4 regions of the Allobosea sp. GW823-FHT02B03 genome follow, and region 1 is predicted to be linked to each of the others. Evidence: riboswitches for the same ligand, from Rfam matches in the RefSeq annotation. Region 1 holds a riboswitch; each other region holds the start of a gene.

The links. Region 1 has a riboswitch for cobalamin ahead of AC1REK_RS23245 (CbtB domain-containing protein). Riboswitches for the same ligand answer to the same signal wherever they lie in the genome.
Region 2: another riboswitch for cobalamin. It lies ahead of AC1REK_RS25475 (TonB-dependent receptor plug domain-containing protein); the one in region 1 lies ahead of AC1REK_RS23245 (CbtB domain-containing protein).
Region 3: another riboswitch for cobalamin. It lies ahead of AC1REK_RS25890 (ribonucleoside-diphosphate reductase subunit alpha); the one in region 1 lies ahead of AC1REK_RS23245 (CbtB domain-containing protein).
Region 4: another riboswitch for cobalamin. It lies ahead of AC1REK_RS18845 (ABC transporter substrate-binding protein); the one in region 1 lies ahead of AC1REK_RS23245 (CbtB domain-containing protein).

The regions. Positions count from the first base shown of each region.
Region 1 is NZ_JBXAJY010000007.1:91,382-98,823, forward strand. It holds gene cobD (threonine-phosphate decarboxylase CobD) at 1-419, opposite strand, end outside; gene cbiB (adenosylcobinamide-phosphate synthase CbiB) at 403-1,383, shown strand; gene cobO (cob(I)yrinic acid a,c-diamide adenosyltransferase) at 1,380-1,991, opposite strand; gene cobU (bifunctional adenosylcobinamide kinase/adenosylcobinamide-phosphate guanylyltransferase) at 2,004-2,516, opposite strand; cobalamin riboswitch at 2,638-2,819, shown strand; gene AC1REK_RS23245 (CbtB domain-containing protein) at 2,858-3,031, shown strand; gene AC1REK_RS23250 (CbtA family protein) at 3,044-3,799, shown strand; gene AC1REK_RS23255 (DUF1636 family protein) at 3,848-4,273, shown strand; gene cobW (cobalamin biosynthesis protein CobW) at 4,270-5,319, shown strand; gene cobN (cobaltochelatase subunit CobN) at 5,382-7,442, shown strand, end outside.
Region 2 is NZ_JBXAJY010000008.1:159,648-167,089, reverse strand. It holds gene AC1REK_RS25495 (DUF6925 family protein) at 1-43, opposite strand, end outside; gene AC1REK_RS25490 (ABC transporter ATP-binding protein) at 40-834, opposite strand; gene AC1REK_RS25485 (FecCD family ABC transporter permease) at 834-1,859, opposite strand; gene AC1REK_RS25480 (ABC transporter substrate-binding protein) at 1,856-2,746, opposite strand; gene AC1REK_RS25475 (TonB-dependent receptor plug domain-containing protein) at 2,743-4,683, opposite strand; cobalamin riboswitch at 4,809-5,009, opposite strand; gene blh (bifunctional sulfur transferase/dioxygenase Blh) at 5,129-6,427, shown strand; gene bigR (sulfite-sensing transcriptional repressor BigR) at 6,434-6,766, shown strand; gene AC1REK_RS25460 (YeeE/YedE family protein) at 6,763-7,173, shown strand; gene AC1REK_RS25455 (DUF6691 family protein) at 7,170-7,442, shown strand, end outside.
Region 3 is NZ_JBXAJY010000008.1:256,372-263,813, forward strand. It holds gene AC1REK_RS25885 (ribonucleotide-diphosphate reductase subunit beta) at 113-1,240, opposite strand; gene AC1REK_RS25890 (ribonucleoside-diphosphate reductase subunit alpha) at 1,365-4,280, opposite strand; cobalamin riboswitch at 4,393-4,593, opposite strand; gene AC1REK_RS25895 (TonB-dependent hemoglobin/transferrin/lactoferrin family receptor) at 4,866-7,127, shown strand; gene AC1REK_RS25900 (hypothetical protein) at 7,234-7,442, shown strand, end outside.
Region 4 is NZ_JBXAJY010000005.1:366,125-373,566, forward strand. It holds gene AC1REK_RS18830 (class I SAM-dependent methyltransferase) at 1-188, opposite strand, end outside; gene AC1REK_RS18835 (ABC transporter ATP-binding protein) at 185-973, opposite strand; gene AC1REK_RS18840 (FecCD family ABC transporter permease) at 970-2,007, opposite strand; gene AC1REK_RS18845 (ABC transporter substrate-binding protein) at 2,004-3,029, opposite strand; cobalamin riboswitch at 3,304-3,515, opposite strand; gene AC1REK_RS18850 (LysR family transcriptional regulator) at 3,535-4,443, opposite strand; gene AC1REK_RS18855 (NAD(P)/FAD-dependent oxidoreductase) at 4,603-5,760, shown strand; gene AC1REK_RS18860 (2Fe-2S iron-sulfur cluster-binding protein) at 5,757-6,020, shown strand; gene AC1REK_RS18865 (FAD-dependent oxidoreductase) at 6,013-7,299, shown strand; gene AC1REK_RS18870 (aldehyde dehydrogenase family protein) at 7,304-7,442, shown strand, end outside.

The DNA of each region.
Region 1 (7,442 bases):
CCGCCGGCCTCGGCGAGATCGGCGATCTCGCGGACCTCGCAGCCGGCCTTGCGCCAGGCCAGCGCGTGCTCGCCATAGGTCGGCCCGAGCACGGCGACGCGCGCCTGCGGCGCGAGGCGCGGCAAGAGCTCGATCAGGATCTGCGTGCCGGGGGCCGCGACCACGCCACTTTCCGGCCGGACGCGATAGGCGCTGCGCGCGGCCGCCAACAGCGCCGCCTCTTCGCGCGCGCCGGGCAGGCGCTGCCACAGGCTTAACGGCAGCGCCGGAAGCGGATAGGGGAAAGGATTGATACCGGTCGAGAGATCGATCCAGGGCTCCGGCGCATTGGGAAACAGCGCCTTGGCCGTGGCGAGATCGCCGCCATGCCAGATCGCCTCTCCCGCCCCAGCCCCGTCCGCCATGATCTTCCCCGACACCTTGCCGCTGCTCCTCGCCGCCCTGCTGATCGAAGCGGCGCTCGGCTATCCGGCGCGCTTGTACGCATGGATCGGCCATCCCGTCACCTGGATCGGGGCGCTGATCGCATCGCTGAACCGAGGACTGAACCGCGAGAGCGCCGCCTTCGCCGCAAGGCGCCTCGCCGGCATCGTCGCGCTCGCCATCCTGCTCTGCGCGACGCTGGCGGCGAGCCTTGTCCTGGTCTGGCTCTGCCGCCTGGCCGGAGCCTTTGCGCTGCTGCCGCTCGCTTTGCTGGCCTCGACATTGCTGGCGCAGCGCAGCCTCTACGAACATGTCGCCGCCGTCGCCGAAGGTCTCGAAAACGGCGGACTGCCGGGCGGGCGCAAGGCGGTTTCAATGATCGTCGGGCGGGATCCGGAAAGCCTCGACGAGGCCGGCGTGGCGCGGGCCGCGATCGAGAGCCTGTCCGAGAATTTCTCCGATGGCATCGTCGCACCGGCCTTCTGGCTCGGTGTCGGCGGGTTGCCGGGTGCGGCGCTCTACAAGGCGATCAACACCGCAGATTCGATGATCGGTCACAAATCGCCGCGATACTTCGCCTTCGGCTGGGCGGCGGCGCGGCTCGACGATCTCGTCAACCTGCCGGCCTCGCGACTGACCGCGCTGCTGCTGATCGGCGCCGCGGCGCTCGACCGGCAGGCCGATGCTTCCGCCGCCTGGCGCGCCGTGCGCCGCGATGCGAGGCGCCACCGCTCGCCCAATGCCGGCTGGCCGGAGGCGGCGATGGCCGGAGCGCTCGGGCTTCGGCTCGCCGGGCCGCGCGTCTATGGCGCCGTCAGGGTCGATGATGGCTGGATGGGCGACGGCCGGGCCGAGGCGACGGCAGCGGACATCAGAAGGGCGCTCGTACTCTACCGGAAAGCCTGTCTGCTGCTCTGGGGGCTGGCGGGGCTTGGAAGCCTTGCCGCCATCGTCCTCTAGAACTCGATCCCTTCCTGCGCCTTCACCCCGGCGGCGAAGTGGTGCTTCACCAGCGTCATCTCGGTGACGAGATCGGCGGCCTCGATCAGCTCCGGCTTGGCGTTGCGGCCGGTGACGACGATGTGGAGATCGGGCCGGCGGGCCTGCAGCGCGGCGACGACCTCGGCGAGTGGCAGATAGTCGTAGCGCAAGGCGATGTTGAGCTCGTCCAGCACCAGAAGCCTGATGCCCTCGTCGGCCATCAGCTCTTTCGCTTTCTCAAAAGCTCTTGTCGCCGCCGCGATGTCGCGCGCCTTGTCCTGCGTCTCCCAGGTGAAGCCTTCGCCCATCGAATGCCAGGAGACCTGATCGCCGAAGGCGTCCAGCGCCTTGCGCTCGCCGGTCGACCAGGCGCCCTTGATGAACTGGACGACGCCGATCCGCCAGCCATGGCCGAGCGCCCGCAGGATCAGGCCGAAGGCGGCGGTCGACTTGCCCTTGCCGGGGCCGGTGTTGACGATCAGCAGGCCCTTTTCGAGCGTCTTGCCGGCGACCTCGGCATCCTGGACCGCTTTGCGCTTTTCCATCTTCGCCTTGTGACGGGCGGCTTCGGCGTCATCGATCGTCATGGCTTTTCTCTGCTACTTCACCTGCATGGGCAGACCGGCGACCATGAAGACCACGCGTTCCGCCTGACTCGCAAGCCGCTGGTGCAGGCGCCCCGCCTCGTCGCGGAAGCGGCGGGCGAGCGCATTCTCCGGCACGATGCCGAGGCCGACCTCGTTCGAGACCAGCACGATCGGGCCCTGCGCCTCGCGGCAGGCCGCCATGAGTTCGCCGGTCGCGATGGCGATGTCGCGCTCGGCCAGGATGAGATTGGTCAGCCAGAGCGTCAGGCAGTCGACCAGCACGGGCTGCCCCGACGGTACCGCACGCAACGCCTCGGGCAACGCCATCGGCGCGTCGACCGTCCGCCAGTCCTGCGAGCGTCGGGCGCGGTGCTCGGCGATCCGCGCGCGCATCTCGTCGTCATAGGCCTGGGCGGTGGCGATGTAGACCCAGGGCGCCGGCAGGGCCTCGATCAGCGTCTCGGCATGCCGGCTCTTGCCGGAGCGGGCGCCGCCGAGGACGAGGGTGAGCGAGGGAAGGGTCATGCCTGCGGTCTCCGCGTCAGGCTCGGGCGCAGGCCCGCGCATCTCGTTCAGGAGATTCCCGGCTCTCCGCTTCGCTGCGACCGAGAATGACGGCACTGCATTGCACAGCGCCCGCCGGATGGCTAATGATCCTGCGGACGGTGCCTCGGCGACGAGGTGAAAAGGGAACGCGGTGCGATACCGCGGCTGCCCCCGCAACTGTAAGCGGCGCGTCCTGCGCCATCGGCCACTGGGTTTCCCCGGGAAGGCGGAGCAGGACATCAAGCCGCGAGCCAGGAGACCTGCCGTCTTTCGATGTCGTCCAACAGGCTGCCGGTGGGGTGGCCAGGAAGTGAACCAAGATGAATACGGCTACCGTCTCCAGCCAGGCCAGCGTCTCCGAACGCGCGAAAGCCGTCGCTGCCGCACTGATCCTCGGCTTCGTGCTGGTCTACACCGTCGGCTTCGCGGCCTCCGCGAATGTCCACAACGCGGCGCATGACGCCCGCCACGGCCTCGCCTTCCCCTGCCACTGACGGGGAAGCATCATGGTCACTCGTGTTCTCACGGTCAGTCTTCTGGCCGGGCTTCTGGCTGGGCTGCTGATCTCGGCGCTCCAGCACGTCACCACGACGCCGCTGATCCTCAAGGCGGAAACCTATGAGGCAGCGCTGCGCGCGCAGCCTGCACCGACGCTCGCCGCCTTCAACGGCGAAGCCCGCATCCACCTCGCGCACAACAATCCGGCCGCCGGTGCCGAGCATACCGGCGAGCATGAATGGAAGCCGCAGGACGGCTTCCAGCGCACCGCCTTCACCAGCCTGGTGACGATCGGCACCGCGATCGGCTTCGCCGCCCTGCTGCTCGCCGGCATGATCGCGGCCAATGAGCGGATCGATGAACGTCGGGCGCTGGCCTGGGCCGTCTGCGGCTTCCTCGCCTTCGGGCTCGCCCCGGCGATGGGGCTCGCGCCGGAACTGCCTGGCGCCGCCGCGGCCGAATTGCAGCACCGGCAGCTCTGGTGGCTGATGACCGCCGCCGTCACCGCCGGCGCGCTCTTCGTCTTCCTGCGGGTCGAAGCCTCCTGGGCAAGGGCGCTCGCCGTGCTCGCCTTGCTGCTGCCGCATCTGATCGGTGCGCCGCATCCGGTCGCGCCGGAGAGCAAGGTCCCGGCCGAGATCGCGGCGCATTTCGCGGCGCTCTCGCTCGCCATCCAGGCCGCGCTCTGGCTCGCCACCGGCTTCGCCGTCGGCGTGCTTTGGCCCTGGGCCACGCGCCGCAGCGCCGCCACCGCGGCGGCCTGACGCCTCGCGCGGCCGGAAACGGCCGCGCCAGCCCAAGGAAGTACTCTCATGCTCGAAGGCGATCTCGCCCTCGCGACCGTCGCCCGGCAGGAGCCGGGCTGCACCATCCATGTCTGCACCGTCTGCCGGCGCCAGCGCGCGGATCTGCCTGATGGCTTCGACCAGCCGGGCATCGCTCTCGCGGCGGCGCTCGGCGAACGCATGGCCAGCAGCGGCATCGCCGTCGTCCCGGTCGAATGCCTCGCCGTCTGCAAGCGGCCCTGCACCATCGCGCTCGCCGCCGATGGCAAATGGACCTATCTGATCGGTGACCTCGACACCGACAGCCATCTCGACGAGATCGCCGGCGCGGCGGAGAGCTTTGCCGCCAGCGCCAACGGTATCGTTCCCTGGAAGGAAAGACCCGCCTCGTTCCGCAAGGGCGTGGTCGCGCGCGTGCCTCCTCTGCCGCGCCAGCAAGGATCAAACGAATGAACGCTCCGCAGAACCCCGCGCTCGGCAAGGTGCCGTGCACGATCATCACCGGCTTCCTCGGCGCCGGGAAGACCACCCTCGTCCGCCACCTCCTCGAGAATGCCGGCGGCAAGCGCCTCGCCGTGCTCGTCAACGAATTCGGCGATCTCGGCTTCGACGGCTCCTTCATCGCCGGCTGCGGCATCGAGGGCTGCTCGGAGGAGGACATCGTCGAACTGCCGAATGGCTGCATCTGCTGCACCGTCGCCGATGACTTCGTGCCGGCGCTGGAGAAGCTGCTCGACCGGCCGAACCCGCCGCAGCACATCCTGATCGAGACCTCGGGCCTCGCCCTGCCGAAGCCGCTGGTCCAGGCCTTCAATTGGCCGGCGATCCGCTCACGCGTCACCGTCGATGGCGTGATCGCCGTGGTCGACGGGCCGGCCGTCGCCGAGGGTCAGTTCGCCGACGATCCCGAAGCCCTGAAGGCGCAGGCGGCTCAGGACCAGTCAGTCGACCACGACAACCCGCTGGAGGAGGTCTTCGAGGACCAGATCCTTTGCGCCGACCTGATCCTGCTCAACAAGAGCGACCTCGTCGATGCGGAAGGGCGCGAGCGCGTCAAGGCCGAGATCGCCGAGCATCTGCCCAAGGCGATCAAGGTGGTCGAGACCGCCCATGGCAAGGTCGAGCCGGCCCTGATCATCGGGCTGGGCGCCGCTGCAGAAGCCGATCTCGCAGCGCGCCCCTCGCATCATGGCGAGGGCGCGGACCACGACCATGACGATTTCGACAGCGTCGCCCTGCCGCTGGCCGAGGCCACCTCGCCGGAGGAACTGGTCGCCCGCCTCGCCAAGGCCGCCGAGGCCGAAGGCGTGCTGCGCCTGAAGGGTTTCGCCGCCGTCCCGGGCAAGCGGATGCGGCTCGTGGTGCAAGGTGTCGGCCGGCGCATCGGTCACCATTACGACCGCGCCTGGGAGGCTGACGAGGCCCGTGACGGCAGGCTCGTCGTGATCGGCCTCAAGGGTTTCGACCGGCAGGCCGTGGAAGCCGCCCTCAAGGGCTGATATCGACGCTGGCCGGCAGGCTTCCTTGAGCCTTCCGGCCAGCGTGTTCAGAAAGTGATGCGATGCATCTGCTTCCGACCAGCGAGGTGAGGCTCGACGACGGTGAGGACGCCGTCGACCTCGCCTTGCCGCCGGGAGACATCATCGTCCTCTCCTTCAGCGACAGCGATCTTTCGGCGGTGGCGGCCGCTGCCGATAGCGGCCTCGCCATCCGCCTCGTGCCCCTGCGGCGCTTCAAGCATCCGCTCTCGATCGACATGCTGATCGAAAAGACGCTGAGCCGCTCGCGCTTCGTGCTGCTGCGCTGCCTTGGCGGGCTCGACAGCTGGCGCTACGGCATCGAGCAGGTCGGCGCCGCCTGCCGGCAGAACGGCGTGGCGCTCGCCGTGCTGCCCGGCGACGACCGGGAGGATGAACGGCTGGCCGACCATGGCACGGTGCCGCCGGCGCTCGCAGCAGCGCTGCTCGGCTATTTCCATGCCGGCGGCGGCTCCGAGAACATGCGGCGGCTGCTGGGGCGGATCGATGGCTATCTCGCCGCGCTGCCCTCATCCGACCCGGCTTCGCCGGGCCACCTTCTTCCCCGAGGGGAGAAGGACGAAGCGGCACTGGCAGCCCCCTTCTCCCCTTGGGGGAGAAGGTCCCGGCAGGGGGATGAGGGCCCGCGCGACCTTGCTCCAATCGCCCTCCCCACGCTCTTTGCCCTGGGCCCCAACGCCACGCCCAAACCCTGGCGTGACGCGCTCGCCACGCTGCCGGCCGACGCCCCGCTGGTCCCCATCCTCGTCTACCGTTCCGGCGTCGCCGCCGGCGACACGGCGATGGTCGAGGCGATCTCCACGGCTCTCGCCGCACGCGGCCTCGCCCCGCTTCCGCTCGCCCTGACCAGTCTCAAGGACGAGGCCGTCGCAGCCGGGCTCGCCGGGCTGATCGCTGCACGCAAGCCGGCCCTGATCGTCACCACCACCGCCTTCTCGGCGCGCGAGGGCGAGGGCTTCGTGCTCGACGCCGCCGATTGCCCGATATTGCAGGCCGTCCCGGTCGGCAGCCTCCGCGATGCCTGGGAAGCCTCGCCGCGCGGACTTTCCGCCGCCGACCTAGCCATGCAGGCGGCGCTGCCGGAGTTCGACGGCAGGCTTGGCGCGATCCCCGTTGCCTTCAAGCAGGAGATCGCCGATCCAGCGACCGGCCTGACATTGCGGCGGCTCGCACCTGATGCCGACGGCATCGCGGCGCTCGCCGATCTCGCGGCGAACTGGGTCGCGCTCGGCCGCAAGCCGCACAGCGAGCGCCAAATCGCGCTGGTGATGTCCGACTATCCCGCACGCGGCGGCCGCGCCGGGTTCGCTGTCGGGCTCGATACGCCTGCGAGCGCACTGGCGATCCGGGAACTGCTGGGCGAAGCGGGCTATGATATCGGTCCATCTCCCCTCGACGCCGTCGTCCCGGGCGACCGCAGGGAGACCCGGGATCCATGCCTGAGCCCCTCCGCCAAAGGTCCAGGCAGGGGTCCCGGATCTCCGCTTCGCTTCGTCCGGGACGACCGCGCAGAAGGTGGAAGGGTCAGTGCAGACATGATGTCCGCACTCACCGAGGGTTCCGCCGACTTCACCGTCCCGCTCGCCGCCTATCGCGCCTGGCTCTCCACCATTCCGGCGACCGCCCGCGACGCTCTTCTCGCCAGCCATGGTCGGCCAGAAGCCGATGCAGCCTGCGACGGCGAGGCCTTCCGTTTCCGGATCGTCCGTTTCGGCAAGCTCGCCATCGCCCTGCAGCCGGCCCGCGACGCGACGCCCGACCGCAAGGCGCGCTATCACGATCCCGACGCGCCGCCGGGCCACGCCTATCTCGCCTTCTATTTCGGCCTGCGCGAGATCGAACGGGCCGACGCCCTGATCCATCTCGGCACCCATGGCACCACCGAATGGCTGCCGGGCAAGGCGGTGGCGCTCTCCGCATCGTGCTGGCCGCGCCTCGCGATCGGTGCGCTACCGGTGATCTATCCCTATGTGGTCGACGACCCCGGCGAGGCGGCACCGGCCAAGCGCCGGCTCTCCGCCCTGACACTCGGACACCTCCCCCCGCCATTGGCCGCTAGCGAGGCTGCCGGCGATGCGGCCCTG
Region 2 (7,442 bases), on a different contig from region 1:
GCAACTGCTCACGGATGAAGCCGGTGATGTCGCTCTTCGTCATGAGAATGTCTCGTCTTTGCGGGGGATCGCTCGCCAGGGCAGGGCATAGGGCTGGCCGTCATGTTCGCCGCGCGCGACCTCGATGCCGAAGGCCCGGGCGAGATTGGCGTCGCCGAGGACGGAATCGGGGGAGCCGTCCGCGAGCACGCGGCCCTGATCGAGCAGGACGAGACGGTCGCAGAAGCGCCCGGCGAGGCTGAGATCGTGCAGAACGACGACCACGCCGGCGCCGGCATGCGCGGTGCGCCGCAGCAGCGCCATCGCCTCGAGCTGGTGCAGCGGGTCGAGCCCGGCGAGCGGCTCGTCCGCCAGCAGCATCGGGGCTTCGACCGCGAGCGCCCGCGCCAGCAGGACGCGCATGCGCTCGCCGCCCGAGAGGCTGTCGAGCGTGCGCTCGGCGAAGGCGGTGACATCGGCGGCGTCCATGGCGCGCGCGATCGCGGCCCGGTCGGACGGTCCGAGATCGGCGAAGGGGCGGCGATGCGGCAGCCGGCCGAGCGCGACCACGGCGCCTGCGCGCAGCTGCCAGTGCACCGTGCCGCCCTGGGCGAGGAAGGCGATGCGCTGCGCCAGCGTCTGGCGTCCGAGCGCCTTGGCGGTGAGCCCGTCATAGCGCACCGAGCCGGCCTCGGCCGCAAGCAGGTCGGCGAGCACGCGCAGCAAGGTCGTCTTGCCAGCGCCGTTCGGGCCGATCAGGCCGACCATCTCGCCGGCTCGCAAGGTCAGGTCGATGCCGCGCAGCACCGGCTTGCCGCCAAGGCTGACCGCGATGTTCCTGGCTTCGATCTGCATCACGCCGCCCTCCGCATCCGCTGGATCAGGCTGAACAGGAAGGGCGCGCCGATCAGCGCGGTGACCACGCCGAGCTTGAGCTCGGGCCGGATCGGCATCAGCCGCAGGGCGGTGTCGGCGGCGAGCGTCAGGATCGCGCCGCCGAGGCCCGAGACCAACAGCAGCCGGCCGGGCCGGTGCCCGACGAGCGGCCGCAGCAGATGCGGCACGACGAGCCCGACGAAGCCGATCGCCCCGGTGACGGCGACGGAGGCGCCGACCGCGAGCGCGGCGCCGCCGATCAGCCGGGCGCGCAACCAACCGAGATCGAAGCCGAGGCTGCGGGCGGTATCCTCGCCGAGGGTAAGCCCGTCGAGGGCGGTGGCGCTGGAGAGCAGCAGCGCCCAGCCGAGCAGCATCAGGGGCAGCACCAGCCAGACATGGGCTATGCTGCGGTCGGCAAGCGAGCCCATCAGCCAGAAGACGATCTCCAGCGCCGCATAGGGATTCGGCGCGAGGTTGAGCGCGAGCGAGGTCATGGCGCCGGCAAAGCTGTTGATCGCGACGCCGGCGAGGATCAGCGCCATGGTGCCGGCGCCGCGCCCGTTCAGGGCGTAGAGCAGGAGCGTCGCCAGCATGGCGCCGGCAATGCCCCCGAGCGGCAAGGCGAGCAGGAAGGCGCCGGCGAAGCCGGAATAGAACACCACGACCGCGCCGAAGGCGGCTGCGCTGGAAATGCCGAGCAGGCCGGGCTCGGCCAGCGGGTTGCGCAGCACGCCCTGCATCGCGGCGCCCGCCAGGCCGAGGCTGAAGCCGACGAGCGCCCCGAGCAAAGCGCGCGGCAGGCGCAGCTCGACGAGGACCAGCGCCGGCAAGCTGGGGCGGCCGGCCAGCCAATCGGAGAAGGCCGCGCCGAGGTCGAGTTCTGCATAGCCGATGGCGACCGAGAGCGCGGTCATGGCGACGAGCAGGGCGGTCAGCAGCGCGACCAGCAAGCGGTAGCGGCTGCGACTTTCCGCGGCGATGGCCGTGGTGGCGGGGTTCACGGGCCGCTCCTGCGGTTGCGCGGCGCGGCGGCCGCGTCGATCAGCAATTCGATGGCGTCGATGACCGCCGGCCCGGCGCAGGTCCAGAGCCTGGAGGGCAAGGCGACAAGCCGCAGCCGGTCGCCGAGCCTGCCGATCAGGGGATGGTTCAGGACCTCATGGGCGAGCGAGGGCGGGCCACCCTCGGTGGTGTTGAGGATCAGGATGTCGGCCTCGCCGAGTGCGACGGTCTCCAGCGCGATCTGGCCGTAATTGTCGATGCCGAGCTCGGCGGCGAGATTGACGAAGCCCGCCTTGGTCAGGATCTCGTCGACCAGCGAGCCGCGCCCCACGGTGAAGCCGTTCGGCCGCAGGACCAGCGCCTTGGGCCGCTCCTCGCCGATGCGCCGGGCCAACCCGGCAAGCCTTGCGTCGATCTCGCCGATCAGGGCTTCGCCGCGCGCTGGCTCGCCGAGCAGCGCGGCCATTTCGGCGATCTGGGCCTTGACCCCGGCGAGGTCGCGCGGCACGCCGAACTCCTTCACCGGCGCGCCGACGCGCTTCAGCAACGCGACGGTGTTGCGCGTGGTGAAGCTGCCGGCGATGACGAGATCGGGCCGGAAGGCCAGCAACTCCTCGACGAGGCCGTGATTGGCCGGGATCCGGCGGGCCGCCTGCGCCATGTTGGCGTTGCGCGGGTCCTGCGAGAGCCAGGTCACCGAGGCGATCGCGCCGGGGGCGGCGAGGCGCAGGACGAGCTCGTCTGTGCACATGTTGAGCGAGACGATGCGGGACGGCTTGGCCGTAGGCTCGGCGGCGAAGCCTAGGCCCGGCGCGGCCAGCACGGCGTAGGCCAGCAGGAGGGCGGCGCCGCGAAGCACACGCTGCAGGGCCGCCCCCTGTCTCACAGGCTCACCCGCAGGCCGCCGAAGGCGCTGAGGCCGGGGACGAGGAAGCCGACCGGGTTCTCGTAGCGCTTGTCGAACAGGTTATCGACGCGGCCGAAGACGGTGAGCTTCTCGCTCGCCTTATACTCGGCGGCGATGTTGACGATGGCGGCGCCCGGAGCGCGCATCCGCGAGATCGAGAAGTCGCGGTTTCCGTCGACGCGGTCCCCGACATAGATCAGCGTCGCCGAGAGGTTGAGGTTCTCGATCGGCACCCAGTTGGCGGTCAGGCTCGCCTTGTGCCGCGGCCGGCGCAGCAGCTCCTGGTTGGCGGTCTCGTCCTTGGCGAGGGTGAAGGTGTAGTCGGCCCGGATCTTGAATTGCGGGCTCAGCTCGAGTGCGACGAAGCTCTCGACGCCCTTGGTCTGGGCTCGCCCGATATTGGTGTAGGAGGTCCGGGCGGCGTTGGTCAGGATCAGGTTGTCGATGTCGTTGTGGAACCAGGTCGCGCCGATCTGGAGCTTGTTGTCGAGCAGGGGCTGCTCGAATCCGATGTCGTAGCCGCGGCTTTCCTCCGGCTTGAGGTTGGGATTGCCGTAGAAATTATAGGCCGGCCGGGAATCGCTGAAGCGCTGGCTCAGCGTCGGCGCCTTGAAGCCGGTGCCATAGCTCGCCTTCAGCTTGGTCTCCGTGCCCGGGACGATGAAGGTCGGCGCCAGCCGGTAGGTGGTGTGGCCGCCGAAGGCCTCGTCCTCGTCGCGGCGGATGTTCGCGACGGTGAAGAAGCGCTCGCTCCAGCTCGACTGCAATTCGAGAAAGGCGCCGGTATTGCCGTTCGAGGCGGTGAGCGAGCGCGATTCCAGCCGCTCGTTCTCGTATTGCAGCCCCATCACCAGCATCTGGCCCTCCATCAGCTTGAGGTCGCCGCGCCAGTCGTACTTCGTCCGCTCGCCGAGATTGTCGGTCGGCAGGCCGAGAATGCCGGCGGCGTTCGGAGAGCGGTTGGAGCGATCCTGGTTGGTGTAGGCGATGCCGAAGCGATTGACGAAGCGGCCGTCGAACGGGTCGAAGACCAGTTCGCCGCGGGTGAAGGCCTGCTTGTAGCTCTGGCTCGAGCGGTAGGCGTTCGGCACGCTCGGAAAGCCGGAATCGCCGGTCGAGAGTAGGTAGCCATCGGAATAGCGGCCGACCCAGTTGAGGCTCAGCGTGTCGGTGAGCTTGAAGCCGAGGCGGGCGGAGTAGTTCCAGTTGTCATAGGAATTCGGGTTGATGCGGCGCCCGGGCGGAACGAGGTTCGGCGGCGTCACCGGCGTCGAGTCGGACTTCAGATGGGCGATGTTGAAGGCGTAGTTGAAGCGGTCGTCGCCGCCGCTCAGGCCGAAAGCCTGGTTGAAGGTGCCGTAGGAGCCTGCCTCGGCCGAGGCGGTGAGCTTGGGCGGGCCCTCGCCGCGCTTGGTGGTGATCGAGATCACGCCGCCGAGCGCATCGGCGCCATAGAGACCGCTCTGCGGGCCGCGCAGCACCTCGATGCGCTCGATGTCGTTGGTCAGCATCGAGCCGAAATCGAAGGAGCGGTTCGGCGTCGAGGGGTCGTTGGCATCGATGCCGTCGATCAGCACCTTGACGTGGTTCGAGTTGGTGCCGCGCATGAACACCGAGGTCTGGCCGCCGGGGCCGCCGATCTGGACGATGTTGAGGCCCGGCACGGCGGCGAGCACCTGCGGCAGGGTCCGGCGCTGCTCGCGCTGGATCTGACCGGCGGTGATGACGGTGACGGAGCTCGCGACCTCGCGCGCCGGAGTCGGCGTGCCCGTGGCACTGACCACGACCTCGTCGAGCCGAATGGTTTCAGGATCTGCTTGAGCCCTGACGGCAAGGGGATTCAGCGATGTGCCGGCGAGCAGCAGGCAGGCGAGCGGCAAGGGGCCGCGCAGGGCGGTCTGGGGGAAGGGGAGCACGGAAGAAACCTCGGGCGGTCAACGTTGTGGCACGTCACCGCGAACGCGATCTCCCGCCCGCACCCGAAAAAAGGGCAGCGTGCAAGTGAACCAGCGATCGAAACACCCCGTCCGAACGTGTTCGCGTGTGACCACGACTGACGGCAGGTCTCCTGGCTCGCGGGTCAGCGCCTTCTCACCGCCTTCCCAGGGCCGAGGTCCCAGTGGCGTATGGCGAAAAGGCTCGCCGCTTACAGTTGCGGGGGCAGCCGCAGCATGGGGTGGCGCGCCACCCGCACTGCGTTCCCTTTTGATCCCGTGAGGGAACCGTCGCGTTTACGAGTAGGGCGGGAATGAGGCGCCGTCAACGCCGGCCGCGAGGCGCGGGGATGCCCGAGGCGCCTTGCAGCTCATCAATATATATTATATGTAAATGTATATTGAAATCCAAACGACAGGGCCCGCCATGAAAATCGTCGAGATCTCGGAGAAGCTTTCGGTCGCTGGCCAGCCTGCTCTCGCCGATTTCAAGCCCCTCGCGGCGCAGGGCTTCAAGGCGATCGTCAACGACCGTCCCGATGGCGAGGAGCCGGGCCAGCCGGGCTCGGCCGCGGAGAGGCAGGCTGCGGCCGAGGCCGGGATGGCCTACAGCTTCGTGCCGGTGACCGGGGCGACCATTACCCGCTCCGATGTCGCGGCTTTCCAGGCGGCGCTCGCCGCGGCGCCGGGGCCGGTGCTGGCGCATTGCAAGGGCGGCACGCGGGCGCTGACCCTGCATGTGCTGGGCGAGGTTCTGGATGGGCGGATGAACGCCGAAGAGGTTCCGGGTTTCGGCGCGCGCTTCGGCTTCGACCTTGCCGGTGCAAAAGCCTGGCTCGACCGCGAGAGCGGCCGCAGCCCGCAGGTCAAGGGCTTCTACGAGCCGCGCAGCGGTAGCGTCCAGTACGTCGTCACCGACCCTGCGACCGCGTGCTGCGCCATTATCGACCCCGTGCTCGACTTCGACGAGAAGTCCGGCGCGACCGCGACCGCCAGCGCCGATGCCATCCTCGCCTATGTCGAGAAGCAGGGCCTCACGGTCGAGTGGATTCTCGACACGCACCCACATGCCGACCATTTCTCCGCCGCCGCCTATCTGAAGGCGAAGACCGGCGCGCCGACGGCGATCGGCGCCGAGGTCGTCGCGGTGCAGCGTCTCTGGAAGGATTTCTACAACTGGCCGGATTTCCCGGCCGACGCCTCGCAATGGGACAGGGTTTTTGCCGGGGGCGAGCGCTTCAAGCTGGGATCGCTCGACGTCAGCGTGCTGTTCTCGCCGGGCCACACCCTGGCCTCGGTCAGCTATCTGATCGGCGATGCCGCGTTCATCCATGACACGCTGTTCATGCCGGATTCCGGCACGGCGCGGGCGGATTTTCCCGGCGGCAGCGCGAGGGCGCTCTGGGCCTCGATCGAGGCCATCCTCGCCTTGCCCGACGAGATGCGGCTGTTCACCGGCCATGATTACCGCCCGGGCGGCCGGGCGGCGCGCTGGGAGAGCACGGTCGGCGAGCAGAAGCGGGCGAACCCGCATGTCGCCGGCCAGGACGAAGCGTCCTTCGTCGCGCTGCGCCAGGCGCGCGACAGGACGCTGCCGATGCCGAAGCTGATTCTCCACGCCCTTCAGGTGAACATCAATGGCGGCCGGCTGCCGGAACCGGAGGGCAATGGCCGGCGCTATCTCAAGATCCCGCTCGATGCGCTGCCGGGCGCGGTCTGGGGCTGAGACGCGATGACGATGCAAGCCGAACAGCCGAACACCAGGGCCGAGCTCGCGGCCAGGGCCGAGGAGGTCGCCGAGCTTTTGCGCACCCTCGCCAACCGCAACCGGCTGATGCTGGTCTGCACCCTGGTCGAAGGCGAATACGCGGTCGGCCAGCTCGAGGAGATGCTCGGCATCCGCCAGCCGACGCTGTCGCAGCAGCTGACCGTGCTGCGCGAGGCGGGACTGGTCGAGACGCGCCGCGACGCCAAGCAGGTCTTCTACCGGCTGACCGCCGCAAAGGCAGCGCGGCTGGTCGAGGCCCTGCACGAGATTTTCTGCAATGAGGAGATGCCGGCATGACGGCCTATTGGTCATCGCTCGCAGGCGGCATGCTGATCGGCCTCTCGGCCGTCATGCTCCTGCTCCTGAACGGCCGCGTCGCCGGGATCAGCGGCATTCTCGGGCGGCTTGCGCTCGGCACGCAGGCAGCGACCAATGCCGCCTTCGTCGCCGGGCTCCTGCTCGGGCCGCCGCTCTACCGGCTCGCCGCCGGGCAATGGCCGCCAGTGACGATCACCGCCTCGCTGCCGGTGATCGCGCTGGCCGGGCTCCTGGTCGGCTTCGGGACGAGGATGGGCTCGGGCTGCACGAGCGGCCACGGCATTATCGGCCTCGCCCGATTCTCGCCGCGCTCGGCCGTCGCGGTCGTGGTCTTCCTGTTCGCGGGTATAGCCACCGTCACCCTGATGAGGCTCGTCGCGGCATGAACCGATTCGCACAGGTCGTCACAGCCCTCGCGGCGGGCACCGTCTTCGGGCTTGGCCTCGCCATGTCGGGCATGCTCGACCCTGCCCGGGTGCGCGGCTTCCTCGACATCTTCGGGGCCTGGGATCCGAGCCTCGCTTTCGTGCTCGGCGGCGCGGTCACGGTCGCCCTCGCCGGCATGGCCGTGCTGAAGCGCCTGCGGCGCCCCGCCTTCGACGAGGGCTTCCATCTGCCGGCGACATCGCCCATCGATCGACGGCTTCTGCTGGGT
Region 3 (7,442 bases), on a different contig from region 1:
AAAATGACGTCAAGGGTGTCCACAAAACCGGGTCAACTCCAACTCCATCGCGCCACAAGCAGAAGTTTGCCTTTCGCCCACAAGCCGACATCCCAGGCGGGCGCGCAGTGCACTACTCCCAGCTCAGGGCGCCGCCGTTCTGGTATTCGATGACGCGGGTCTCGAAGAAGTTCTTCTCCTTCTTGAGGTCCATCGCCTCGCTCATCCAGGGGAACGGGTTCTCGGTCTCGGCGAAAACAGGCGTCAGCCCGAGCTGGGCGCAGCGGCGATTGGCGATGAAGTGCATGTACTGCTCGCAGAGTGCCGCGTTCAGGCCCAGGAAGCCCCTCGGCATCGTGTCGCGGCCATAGGCTGCCTCCAGCTCGGCCGCATCGCGGATCATGCCGCGGACCTCGTCCTGGAAGGCTTTCGTCCAGAGATGCGGGTTCTCGATCTTGATCTGGTTGATCACGTCGATGCCGAAGTTGAGATGGATCGACTCGTCGCGCAGGATGTACTGGTACTGCTCGGCGATGCCGACCATCTTGTTGCGCCGGCCGAGCGAGAGGATCTGCGCGAAGCCGGTGTAGAACCACATGCCCTCGAAGATCACGTAGAAGGTGATCAGGTCGCGCAGCAGGGCCTGATCGTTCTCGGGCGTGCCGGTGCGGAACGCCGGATTCTCGATGCTCTGGGTGTGCTTCAGCGCCCAGGCCGCCTTGTCGGTGATCGAAGGCACCTCGCGATACATGTTGAACAGTTCGCCCTCGTCGAGGCCGAGGCTCTCGACGATGTACTGGAAGGTGTGCGTGTGGATCGCCTCCTCGAAGGCCTGGCGCAGCAGGTACTGCCGGCATTCGGGGTTGGTCAGGTGGCGGTAGATCGCCAGCACGATGTTGTTGGCGACGAGGCTCTCGGACGCAGCGAAGAAGCCGAGATTGCGCTTGAGCATGCGCCGCTCGTCCTCGGAAAGCCCGTCCTTCGACTTCCACAGCGCGATGTCGGCCTGCATCGAGACCTCGGTCGGCATCCAGTGATTGTTGCAGCCCGAGAGGTACTTCTCCCAGGCCCATTTGTACTTGAGCGGCAGGAGCTGGTTCACGTCGGCGCGCGCATTGATCATGCGCTTCTCGTCGACGGTGACGCGCCCGCCATTGCGGTCGATCTCGCCGAGGCCAGTGGCGTCTGAGGCAGGCGTCGGGTTGGTGAGGATGGCAAGATTGGCCGGGGTCGCCGGCTTGGTGTCGGACCAGTCGAGCATGGGATGTTCCATTCTTGAAACGTGAAAGCGTGAAGATGCAGGCGCAGGGAACCCTCTCCTTCCAGGAGAGGGTTCCCTGCGAATGTCCTCTCCGGCGTTGCGCGATGGAGAATGACAGCGGTTGTTACTGACAGGCTTCGCAGGTCGGATCGTCGAGCGAGCAGGCATTGGGCACGGCCATGCCGTTTTCCAGCGGGATGTCGACGATGATCGGCGCGGCCGTCTTGGCAGCGACCGGCACGGTGGCCGAGACCGCGTTGAGCTTGCCGTCGGTCCCCTTCAGGGTCGATTTCTCGACATGGGTCGCCGACAAGGCGCGCAGGTAATAGGTCGTCTTCAGGCCCAGCCGCCAGGCGAGCCGATAAGCCTCGTCGAGCTTCCGGCCGGAAGGCTGGGCCATGTAGAGGTTGAGCGACTGGCCCTGGTCGATCCATTTCTGCCGGCGCGCCGCAGCGCGGATCAGCCACTCCGTCGGGATCTCGAAGGAGGTCGCATAAAGCGCTTTCAGATCGGCGGGAACGCGGTCGATCTGGCTCACCTTGCCGTCGTAATACTTGAGGTCGGAGACCATCACCTCGTCCCAGAGCCCCCTCGCCTTGAGGTCGTGCACGAGCCCGGCGTTCACCACGGTGAAGTCGCCCGACATGTTCGCCTTGACGTAAAGCTGGCTGTAGGACGGCTCGATCGACTGCGAGACGCCGACGATGTTGGAGATCGTCGCGGTCGGCGCGATCGCCATCGTGTTGGAGTTGCGCATGCCGGTGGTCTTCACCCGCTCGCGCAGCCCTTCCCAATCCAGCGTCGCGGAGCGGTCCAGCTCGACATCGCCATCGCGGGACTCCGAGAGGATATCGAGCGAGTCGATCGGCAGGATGCCCTTCGACCAGAGCGAACCCTCGAAGCTCGGATAGCGGCCGCGCTCGGCGGCGAGACCGACCGAGGCCGAGATCGCATGGAAGCTGATCGCCTCCATGGAGTTGTCGGCGAAGGCGACCGCCTCCTCAGACGCCGCCGGCAGGCGCAGGGTCTGGAGTGCATCCTGGAAGCCCATCAGGCCGAGGCCGACCGGGCGGTGGCGCAGGTTCGAGCGGCGCGCCTCCGGGATCGTGTAGAAATTGATGTCGACGACGTTGTCGAGCATCCGCATCGCGGTCTTCACGGTCCGCGCCAGCCGCGCCTGATCGAGGCCGTTCGCAGTCACATGCGCGGCCAGGTTGACCGAGCCCAGATTGCAGACCGCGACCTCGTCGGCCGAGGTGTTGAGCGTGATCTCCGTGCAGAGGTTCGAGGAATGCACCACGCCGGCATGCTGCTGCGGCGAGCGCAGATTGCAGGCATCCTTGAAGGTGATCCAGGGATGCCCGGTCTCGAACAGCATGGTCAGCATGCGCCGCCAGAGATCGAGCGCCTTCACGCGCTTGAAGACCTTGATCTGGCCGGCCGCAGCCTTGGCCTCATAGGCCTCGTAGGCCGTCTTGAAGGGCTTGCCATAGAGGTCATGCAGGTCCGGCACCTCGTCGGGCGAGAACAGCGTCCAGTCGGCGCCGGCCTCGACGCGCTGCATGAACAGGTCGGGGATCCAGTTCGCCGTGTTCATGTCATGGGTGCGGCGGCGGTCGTCGCCGGTGTTCTTGCGAAGGTCGAGGAACTCCTCGATGTCGACATGCCAGGTCTCGAGATAGGCGCAGACCGCACCCTTGCGCTTGCCGCCCTGGTTGACCGCGATCGCCGTGTCGTTGGCGACTTTCAGGAAGGGCACGACGCCCTGGCTCTCGCCATTGGTGCCCTTGATATGGGCGCCGAGGCCTCGCACCGGCGTCCAGTCATTGCCGAGCCCGCCCGAGTATTTGGCCAGCAGCGCATTGTCCTTCACCGCCTTGAAGATGCCGTCGAGATCGTCGGCAACCGTCGTCAGGAAGCAGGAGGAGAGCTGCGGACGCAGCGTGCCCGAGTTGAACAGCGTCGGCGTCGAGGCCATGAAGTCGAAGGACGAGAGCAGGTCGTAGAACTCGATCGTCCGCGCCTCGCGGTCGATCTCGCGAAGGCTAAGGCCCATGGCGACGCGCATGAAGAAGGCCTGCGGCAGCTCGAAGCGGTTGCCGCGCACATGCAGGAAATAGCGGTCATAGAGCGTCTGGAAGCCTAAATAGTCGAACTGGAAATCGCGCTCGGGCTTCAGAGCGGCGGCGATGCGGGCGATGTCGAAGCGGCCGAGTTCGGGGTCGATCAGCTCGTTGGCGATGCCGGTCTTGAGATAGGCCGCGAAATACTCGCCATAGCCGGCTGCCATCTCTTCCTGCGTCGCCTGCTCGGCATGGCCATGGACGAAGCTCAGCGCCTCGCGACGGAGCTTGTCGAGCAGAAGGCGGGCCGAGACCTTGGCGTAGTTCGGCTCGCTCTCGATCAGCGTACGCGCGGCCAGGATCGGCGCCAGCGCCAGTTCGTCGAGCGAGATGCCGTCATAGAGGTTGCGGCGCGCTTCCGTCAGGATCGGCTCGGCCGAGACGCCGTCGAGACCCGCGCAGGCCTCGCGCACGACCTTCTCCAGGCGAGCAGCGTCGAGCGGCACCATCGTGCCGTCAGCAAGCTTCATGTGGGATGCTGGTGCCAAAGCGGTCGCCGGCTGCATCTCGGCAACCGCCCTGGCCCGCTCCCGGGCTCGCTCCTCGCGATAGAGCACATAGGCGCGAGCGACCTTGTGATGCTCTCCGCGCATCAGCGCGAGCTCGACCTGATCCTGGACGTCCTCGATATGGAAGGTGCGGCCGTTCGCGGCCCGGCGGGTCAGTCCCGCCACGACCTGCTCGGTCATCTCCGCGACGGCTTCGTGGATGCGACGCGAGGCAGCAGCGTTCGAGCCCTCGACGGCGAGAAACGCCTTGGTCAGCGCGACCGAGATCTTCGATGGATCGAACGGCGTGACCGCGCCGTTACGGCGAATAACCTGGTAGCCGGGTTCATTGCCGGGTGCCCTGGTGACCGCGAGATCGGCGGCCGGAGAAACGGCAACCGGCCGCTCGGCTTCAAGAGAAAGAGACATGGCATCAACCCCAAATGTTGGGGGCAAAGGCCAGAGCGGTTGCGTCGAGAAGGCACGCGGCACCACAAGGCCGCGACCTGCCAAGCGCACCACCGGGACACCCCGCCCGAGGACGTTCAACGAGGTCGCGGCAGGTCTCCTGGCTCGCGGGTCATAGCTCTCGTCCCGTCTTCCCAGAGCCTTTCGACCCCAGTGACTTACGGATGGACGCGAACTCGCCGCTTACAGTTGCGGGGGCAGCGCCGGTGTTCCACCGGCTTCCCTCTTAGCTCTCGAACCGGTGATTCGAGAGACCGTGACCACTATATCTAGTGGCACGCGCGTCACCGTTGTCAATCCATCGCACGTCAGCAAGCCGTCGGAGGGGCCTGTCATTTCGAGCGCGGGTCAAATCTCGAGCGCATTTAGATTAGAATTTCTACAGCAACAAACCAAACTTCAGATAATTAAAATAGATAATCAATACAAACGGAACGCTAAATTTAGAATTTAACCAGTTATTTATTGCCCTAGGAAAAATGAATCTATTTGCGAAGATCCAGAATCACATAGTAGACAGCCGCATCTTTGGGCTGGGTCACTGCTATGAAGAACAATTACAATCTATACCTAATCGCGACACTGCTTTTTTCGGCGTCGCCGATCGCGATATCTCATGCCCAGTCTGTCGGGGAAACCGCGCCTGCTGGCACGCAGGCCGGGACGATTTCCCTCGACCAGATCACCGTGACGGCCACGCGCGGCGAGAAGTTGGCGCTGGATGTTCCGGGTAACGTCACGGTCATTCCGCGCACGGAACTCGAAGAGCGCATGACCCGCGACATCCAGGATCTCGTGCGCTACCAGCCCGGCGTCAGCGTCAACCGCATCACCAGCGGGACGGACCCCTTCGGCAACTACGAAGGCTTCAACATCCGCGGCGTCGGCGGCAACCGCGTGCAGATGCAGGTCGACGGATCGCGCGTGATCGAGCGCATCACCGACGGCAACCGCAACTTCGTCGACATGCCCTTCCTGAAGAGCGTCGAGATCGTGCGCGGACCGGGCTCGGTGCTTTGGGGCGCGGATGCCCTCGGCGGCATCGTCTCGTTCCGTACGCTCGACCCACAGGATCTGCTCAAGGGCAAGGACAAGCCCTACGCGGTCAAGCTCGATGCAAACTACGACAGCTTCAACCGCGCTTTCACCAAGACCGGAACCGCAGCGTTCAGGCTGACGCCGACGCTCGAGGCCATCGTCGGACTGAGCCACACGACCGCGCAGGAAGCCAAGCTCAGCCGTGCCCGCGCCAATGGCGGCCGCTGGGGCTGCCCGGTGCCGAGCCTGCGCTATATCGGCTGCGACACGCTGAATCCGCTCGACAGCACGGTGTGGAACGCGTTCGGCAAGCTGGTCTTCAAACCGACGACCGACCACACCTTCAAGCTGACCGGGGAGTATTTCGACAACTCTTCGAGCGTGAACCAGCTGTGGGACTACAATGTCGTCAGCCTGGGCACCCGCAACGGTCCTTATGTGCGGGACGAGGTGAAGTCGCGCCAGCGCATCGCCCTCGAGCATCAGTGGGATGTCGGCGCCAGTTTCCTGGACTCGATCCGCTGGCAGGCGTCCTTCTCGCCGCAGAAGCGCGAGATGACCAATAAGCGGCTTCAGACACTGGCGAATGGCCAGCAGCGCTACACGCGCGGGATCCTCGACTACTCCGAGAAGTTCTCGCAGCTCGACATCGAGGCCAAGTCGAGCTTCGCGCTGGGCTCGACCTTCCACAAGCTGACCTACGGCTTCCAGGGCGACATCACCAACACCGACTATGAGCGTCGCGACGACGTCCGGAACATGACGACCGGCGTCACCACCACGACGATCGCCGGCGGCTTCAACTTCGCCAATGCGACCACCACGCGCTACGACTTCTTCCTGCAGGACGAGATCGAGCTGCTGAACGGCCGTTGGACGATCACGCCGGGCGTTCGCTACGCCAACTACAAGATCGAGCCGAGCATCGGGGCCGGCTATGTGATCGTGCCGGGCAAGGAACCGCGCGACATCGATTCCCACAAGCTGATCCCGCAGGTCGGGACGCTCTTCAGGCTCGACGACACCTATTCGCTCTATGCCCGCTACGCTCAGGGCTTCAAGATGCCGACGGCGCAGCAGCTCTACACCTCGCTGCCCTTCGGCAACCAGAACCTGATCCCGAACCCCGATCTCAAGCCGGAGACCGTCAAGTCCTACGAGGCCGGCCTGCGCGGCCGCTTCGCCAATGGCTGGTTCTCGGTCGGTGTCTTCCATGCCGACTACAAGGACTTCATCCAGAACTTCGCCACGATCCCCGGCACGGTGGACCTGACCTATCGCAACCTTGCGAGCGTCAAGATTTCAGGCGTCGAGGCCTCGGCCGAGTGGAAGTTCCACGAGCGCTGGGTCGGTAATGTCGCACTCAGCTACCAGTACGGAACGCAGCAGACGGAGGCTGGTGCCCGGACGACGCCGTACAACTCGATCAGCCCCTTTACCGCTGTGGCCGCGCTGAAATACCTGATGCCGGAATACGGGCTGGAGGCTGAGTTCATCAGCACCTTCGGTTCGGGCGTCACCCGCGCCAGCACGCCGGCCATCTTCAAGCCGGGCGGCTATTCGGTGTTCGACGCCTTCCTCAACTGGAAGCCGACCTCGTTCATCACCGTGCGAGGCGGCGTCCAGAACATCTTCGACAAGCGCTACTTCTCGAACGTCTACGGCTTCGAGAAGGTGCCGACCCCCGCGTCGGCTGCGGCGGCAAATCCGCTGGAACTGCAGACCGCGCCGGGCCGCACCTTCAAGCTCGCCGCCTCCGTCGAGTTCTGAAACGATCGCCTGTCCCGCCTTACGACGGCCCGCCCTGGTGGGGCATGCCGCTCGGCGACGCTCCGCTCGAGACCCGGAGCGTCGCAACCCTTTTCTGGAGACCGCAATGACCGATACCAGCTTGCCCCGCGAACTGTTGAAACAGGCCCCGGCCAAGATTCTCGCCAAACTCCCGAGCATGGGCCGCGTCATGCTCAGCGCTCGCGCCGCCGGCGCGACGCATGAGCGCATGGGCGTGGTCGAGAAGGTGCAGATCGAGGGCGATTTTGCGCGCCTCTCCGGCGCGATGCATGACAGTGCGCTCGACCTCACCGT
Region 4 (7,442 bases), on a different contig from region 1:
ACCAGCGCGCAGGCGCCCGTGCCGGTGCCGAGATCGACGACGTCGAGCGGCTGCTTTGCGGCGAAGGCTGCTTCCAGGACCTCCTGCCAGAGCGCGGCCTGGGCGACATGCGAGGCGACGCCGTCGAATTTCGGTGCGCGCGCGGTCCAGTAGCCGGTCACGGCATGCTGTACGTCGGAAGCGGTCATGGCGCGGCCTCTCCATAGCAGTCGGGGTCGACGAGGTATTCGATATGGCGCCGGCCGGAAGCGGTGGCGCCGATCCTGACCGCGACGCCGAAGACCCGCCGGATCGTCTCCTCGGTCAGCACGGTCTCGGGCGTGCCGGAGGCGACCAGCCGGCCTTCGTGCAGCAGCGCGATCTCGTCGCAGAACAGCGCCGCGAGGTTGAGATCGTGCAGGGCGACGATGCAGGTCACGCCGAGCCGGCGGACCAGCGTCAGGATCGAGAGCTGGTGCTGGATGTCGAGATGGTTGGTGGGCTCGTCGAGGATGAGCTCGCTCGGCGTCTGCGCCAAAGCCCGCGCGATATGCACGCGCTGGCGCTCGCCACCCGAGAGCGTGTGCCAGAGCTGGTCGTGCCGTTCGTTCATGCCGACCCGCGTCAGTGCCGCATCGACCGCCTGCTCGTCGGCCGCGCTCCAGGAGGCGAGGGCGCCGCGATGCGGGGTGCGGCCGAGGCGGACGACGTCGCAGACGCAGAGCTGGATCTCGGTCGTCGCCTGCTGCTCGACGAAGGCGAGGCGGCGGGCGAGCTCGCGCCGCGACACCTGCCCGATATCGCGGCCATCGAGCTCGACCACGCCGGACGAGACATTGCGCAGCCGGCAGAGCAGCCGCAGCAGGCTCGACTTGCCGGAGCCGTTGGGCCCGATCAGGCCGAGGATCTTGCCGGGCGCGGCTTCGAGCGTCACGCCGCCGACGATCATCCGCCCGGATGTGCCCCAGGAAACGTCGCGTGCCGACAGCGTCATGCCGGCCGCCTGGCGCGATAGAGGATGATGGCGAAGGCGGGCGCGCCGACCAGGGCGGTGACGACGCCGATCGGCAGGATCTGCTGCGGCACCAGGATGCGCGAGAGGATATCGGCGAGGATCATGAAGATCGCGCCGATCACGAGGCAGACTGGCAGCAGGCGGGCATGGCCGGGGCCGACCAGGAAACGGGCGGCATGCGGGATGACGAGGCCGACGAAGCCGATCGTGCCGACGATGCTGACCATGGTCGCGGTCATCACCGCGGTCACCGCGAAGAGGATGATGCGCACGCGCGTCACCGCGACGCCGAGCGAGGCGGCGGCGTCCGCCCCGAAGGCGAAGGCGTCGAGCGCCTTGGCGTGCAGCATGCAGATCGCGAAGCCGGCGAGTGCGACCGGCGTCGCGACGAAGACGTCCGGCCAGCGCACGCCGCCGAAATTGCCGAGCAGCCAGAACATCACGCCGCGCGCCTGCTCGGCGCTGGCGAGCGTCGTGACGATCGTCGCCGTGGCGGCGTTGAAGAGCTGCGAGCCGGCGACCCCGGCGAGGATGACGCGGTCGCTCGCCCCGCCGGCGCCGGCGGCCAGCAGCGCGACGATCAGCAGCGCCGCGACCGAGCCGAGAAAGGCGCCGCCGGAGACGGTCAGCACCGCTCCGCCGAAGCCGAGGATCATCACTGCCACAGCGCCCGTCGAGGCGCCGGCCGAGATGCCGAGGATATAGGGCTCGGCCAGCGGGTTGCGCAGCAGCGCCTGCAGGATCGCGCCCGACAGCGCCAGCGCGCCGCCGCACAGCCCGGCCAGCAGCGCCCGGCTCAGCCGGTAGTCGAAGATCACGCCCTGCTGGATCGCGCTGACCGGATAGCCGAGATCGAACAGCCCGTTGCCAAGCGCCTGGAAGGCGGTCCCCAACGGAATCCGCATCTCGCCGATAGTTACGGCGAGCGCGATGGCGAAGACCAGCGCGGCGAGCGCTGCGAACGCGATGCCGATCCGCGCCGGCCAGTTCGGCTGGACGGGGTAGTGGCTCACCGCGCCAGGCCGAAGCGCTCGATGCCGCGTGCCAGCGCCTCGATGCCGTCGACGGTGTCGAGCCCGGCGCGCGTCGCGCCGACATCCATCACCACGATCCTGTCCTGCTTGACGGCATCGAGCTTGCTCGCCACCGGGTCGGTCTTGAGGAAGTTGAGCTTGAGATCGATATCGTCGGCGGGAAAGCGCCGGCGGTCCATCTTGACGACGACGATCACGGCGGGGTTCGCGGCGGCGATGCTCTCCCAGCCGACCAGCGGCCATTCCTCATTGGTGGTGATGACGTTGCGGGCCCCGAGCTTCGACAGGATATAGGCCGGCACGCCGTTCTTGCCGGCGATGAAGGCATCGCCCTTGATGTCCTTGCTGGAGAACCAGACGGCGACAGGCACGTCCCGCGCCTTCATCCCGGCAACCGACTGCACCGCCTTCTCCTCGCGTGCCTTCAGCTCGGCGATCAGGGCCTCGGCGCGGTCGGACACGTCGAAGATTGCGCCGAATTCGCGGATGTTCTGGTAGACCAGCTCCATCGAGAACATCTTGGTCCGCACGCCGTCGCCGGGGCCGGAATTGTCCTTGCCGACGCAGTCGGTCGGGGAAACGTAGGTCGGTACCTTGACCTTGGCGAACTGGTCGCGCTTCCCGACGATGCCGTTCGGCCCGATATGCCATTCGAACATCGCGGTGACGAGGTCGGGCTCCTGGGCGACGACCGCCTCGAAGCTGGGATCATTGTCGGCGAGCCGCTTCACCTTGGCGTTCACCGCCTCATAAGGCTTGGCGACCGGGCTGAACCAGACGGCGGTGCCGACGACGCGGTCGCCCAGGCCGAGCGCGTAGAGGATCTCGGTCTGCGTCTGGCCGACGGCGACCACGCGCTTCGGCGCCTGGTTGAAGGTGATGGTCTCCCTGCAGTTCTCCAGCGCCAGCGGATACTGCGTCGGCGCGGCCTGCGCGCCGGAAGCGAGGCACAGGCCGGCAGCCAGGGCCAGCGGGAGAGAGAAACGCTGGACCATGTGCATGAAACCCTTCGAAGGCGGGAGAGAACGGCCAGCGCCGAGGCATGAGCCAAGCCGGCGCGACTTGAACTGATATGTAATGTTATAACAAAACTGATAGAGGGCTGCGCCGCGACCTGTCAAGCTGGTGCGAGTAAAGGCGCCGGCGGCGCTCGTAGAGATGGGCATCTGGATTCATCGCTCCCCGAGATGAAGGCGGGAAGCAGGCGATTGCGACGGAGCGGCGGGATCCTCGTCCCGCGCTTGTCCGCAACCCTCCGGAGCACCCCGCCCGAAAGACCTTCCGATGATCAGGGCAGGTCTCCTGGCTCGCGGGTCGATGCTGGCTCCGCCCGGCCTTCCCGGCACCGGAGCGCCAGTGGACGATGGGTGGAGAGCTCGCCGCTTACAGTTGCGGGGGCAGCCTCGGCCTCGGCGCTGCGCGCCTCACCGAATTCCCTCTTAGCTCCAGGGCGTGACGCCTGGAGAACCATGATCGGGCCAGACCATAGATCGGCGCGAAGCGGCGTCAAGCGGCCGGGATCTGCGGGCCGGACGCCGTCTGCATCAGGTTGCCGCAGAGCTGGCGAAGCGTCACGACATAAGGGTTGCGGGCGAGGAAGCTCGCTTCGCCGAAATAGATCGGGATCTCCGGCAACTCGGCGATCTCGAGTCCGGCGATGCTGGTCTCGCTGCCATCGAGGCACCAGGCGGGAATGATCGCGAAGCCGATCCCGGCCTCGACGCAGCGCTTCACGCTCGAGCTGCCGGAGGTCGAGATCGCGATCTCCATCTCCGACCCGTCGGGGCGCAGATAGTCGATGGCGAGGTTGCGCAGCAGCTGGCCGGGCTCATAGGTCACGAAGGGGCGCCCCTGCGCCCATTCCCGAATCTCGCCCGGTGCCGGCGCCGCGCCCCAGGCGGTGGGGAAGACCAGTGCCGGCCGATAGGTGCAGACCAGATGCTGCGGCACGTTGGGGTCACCGAAATAGCGTTCGGTGATGCACAGATCGAGGCTGCCATCCTTGATCATCTCGGGCAGGGAGGTGTCGCGCTCATAGGCGAGGATTTCGACCTGTGGGAAGAGTTCCCGGAACCGGGCCAGGATCGGCGGCAGCAGATAGTAGAAGATCGCCTGCGGCAGGCCGATGCGCAGCACCGGCCGCTCCTTGTCGAGCGTGCGGTCGAGCCTCGCCAGGACCGTGTCGAGCTCCGGCAGCAGGAGCTTGTAGAGGCTGCGCCCGCGCGGCGTCAGCGTCACCGTCTTGGCGCCCTGCTCTGAGAGGACGAGGCGCTCCTCCAGCACCTGTTCGAGCCGGCGGACATGGTTGGCGGCGGACTGGTAGCTCATCCCCAGCTTGCGGGCCGCGGCCGAATAGGAGCCGTCGCGCGCGACGATGAAGAAGGTCTGGATCAGCGTCAGATTGGCTTCGCGCATGGCTCGTTCCGCGGCGGGGAGCCCCACTCATATCCATAGGCGGCGGCCTTCCGCCACTTTCAAACAATGGCGCAAGTCGGGGCGGATCATTTGGATCGACCCGAAAGGCGAAGCGACCGAGGGTCGCGCATCGCTTTTCAGGACGCCCCGTCGCCTCGCATGGCCCGCTCTCCTTCCCTCCATGTCGCCGTGATCGGCGCCGGAATCGTCGGCGCCGCCGCCGCGCATTTCCTGGCGGCGGCCGGGGCGCGGGTCACGCTGCTCGATGCCTCCGGTCCGGCGGCCGGCGCGACCGGCGCTTCAGACGGCGCGGTCTCGGTCGCGAGCAAGAAGCCCGGGCCGATGATGGACCTCGCCCGCCATGCTCGCGCCTTCTATGGAAGCTGCGAGGCGGATGGATTGCTGCGCGGTCTGTTCCATCGCCGCTCGACCTTCCTGGTCGCCCGTACGCCGCTCGAAGCTGATCTCGTCGCCGAGCACGGCGCCGATCTTGCCGCCGCCGGCGAGCGCGTGCTCGATGTCGACCGGCCGACGCTGCTGGCGCGCATTCCGGGCCTCGGCGACGGCGTCTGCTTCGCCCTCGAAATCCCCGATGACGGCCACGCGCTCGGTTACGAGATCACCCAGCGCCTGCTGCAGCGGAGCAGCGTCGCGGTTCGGCGCAATGCGCCCGTCTCCGAAATCGTCATGCGGGGTGGGCAGGCCGTCGGGGTCGCGATCCGCGGCGAGCTTCTGGCGGCCGACGCCGTCCTCGTCGCCGCCGGGATCGGCTCGGTCGGCCTGCTCGGTCTCGGCGATGTCCTGATCCCGCGGAAGGGCCAGATGGTCGTGACCGACCGCGCCGCCGCCGGCCGGCCAGCGATCGACGGCCATCTGATGGCGGCCTCCTATCTAGCCGCCAAGCGCGGCATAGTCCGTGATAACGCCCATATCGGCCTCGTCATCGATCCCTTGGTCACTGGCCAGTTCCTGATCGGCGGCAGCCGCGAGGACCACCGCGCCGACCAGACGACCGACGCCGTGACGATCTCGGCGATCCTGCGGGATGCGCTCGATCTCTATCCGCCGCTTCGCGAGCGCCGCGTGCTGCGGACCTTTGCCGGTGTCCGCACCGCTTCGCGCGACGGCCTGCCGATCATCGGCCCGCATCCGCATCTCGGCGGCGTCACGGTCGCCACCGGCTTCGAGGGCGACGGCATCTGCCTCGGCCCGTTCATGGGCGCCAGCGCTGCCCGGATGATCCTCGGCCAGGCGCCGGGCGTCGATCTTTCCCTGCTCTCGCCCCAGCGCTTCGCCGCCGTCGAGGCCCTGGCATGAACCCCTGCTTCTATTGGATCGACCGCCCGGTTTCCTTCCGTCCGGGCGAGAGCATCGCCGCGGCGCTGCTGCGCGCCGGCATCGCCGATCTCGGCCCCGAGGGCGGAGCCGTGCGTGGCCGCGTGTTCTGTGGCATTGGCGCCTGCCAGGCCTGCGTCGTCGCGATTGCGGGCGAGGGGCCCGTCGAAGCCTGCCTGACGCCGGCGCGTTCCGGAATGCGCCTTGCCCCCCAGCCCGGCATCGGACTGCACCATGACTGAGCTACCGGTCCTTGTCGTCGGCGGCGGGCCTGCGGGCGTCGCTGCGGCCGTGACCCTGGCGGAAGCCGGTCTGCGGGTGCTGCTGATAGAGCAGCGCGACCGGCTCGGCGGCGCCATCCATCGTCAGCCGGCTCCCGGTGCGCCGGAGATCTGGAGGGGGCCGGCTCGGCACCAGCGCAACTGGGCGGAACTGGCTTCGCGCCTCGACCGGGCGGCGGGGCAGATCGAGCTGCGGACCTCGACCGTCTTCCTCGGCGTCGATGGCGCGGGGCGCTTCCTCTTCGAGGATCGCAGGGTGGGTCAGGTCTTTGCGCGCCGCGTCCGGGCAGCGATCGTCGCGGTGGGGGCGGTCGAGAGGATCCACCCGTTCGAGGGGTGGGAGCTGCCGGGCGTAATGAGCGCGGGCGGCGCCCAGGTCCTGCTCAAGGAAACCGGCCGGCCGCCGGAAGGTCCGATCGTCGTTGCCGGCAGTGGCCCGCTGCTGCTCGCCGTCGCTGCCCAGCTCGCCCGCGCCGGCAACCCGCCGCTCGCCGTGCTGGAGCGCGGAAGGCCATGGCAGAAGCCGAAAGCTCTGGCCGGCCTGATGACGGCCGGGCCGCAGCTCGCCGAAGCGGCCGCCTATGCCGCCGCGCTCGCCTTGAAGCGCGTGCCCTATCGCAGTGGCAGCGAGGTGCTGGGCGTCAGCGAGACGGGGCAGGGGCTCGCGATCCGGGTCCGCTCGGGCTCCGCCGAGAGCCTGCTGCAGGCTCGCCATCTGCTGATCCATGACGGGCTGGAGCCGAACCGCGCCGGCATCCCCCAGCCGGCTCCCGGGGCAGAGATTCCCGTGCTGCTTGCCGGCGACGGGCGCGAGATTCTCGGTGCCGATGCGGCAATCCTCGACGGCCAGCGCGCCGCGTCGGCGATCCTCGCGGGCTTGGGGCGCACGGCATCCGCCGCATCGCTCGAAGCGGATCTGAGCAAGGCGCGGAACTTCCAGCTCGCGCTCGCCGAGGCTCTGTCCAGCAAAGCGACGCCGCCGACGCCCGAAACCATGCTCTGCCGCTGCGAGGGGCGACGCTATGCCGATTTCGCCGCGCTGCCGGCCGACGCCTCGGCCCGGGAGATCCGGCTGATGGGTCGCTTCGGGCTCGGTGCCTGCCAGGGGCGCTTCTGCCGCCCGATGCTCGATGAACTGCGTGGCGAGGCACTGCCCTCGGCTTCGCCGCCGCGTTGGCCGCTGCGGCCGGTTTCTCTCGCCGCCCTCGCCAATTTCTCGATTGATCAAACGGAGACCTAGAGCCGTGAATGGCACTCTCGCAAAATCGTTCAGAAGCAGCGCCCGGCCGACGATCGACGTCTTCAACCCCTTCTCCGGTGTGAGCGTCGGCAAGGTCGAGACCGCCGACGAGGTCGCGGTCGCCGATGCGCTGCGTGCGGCCC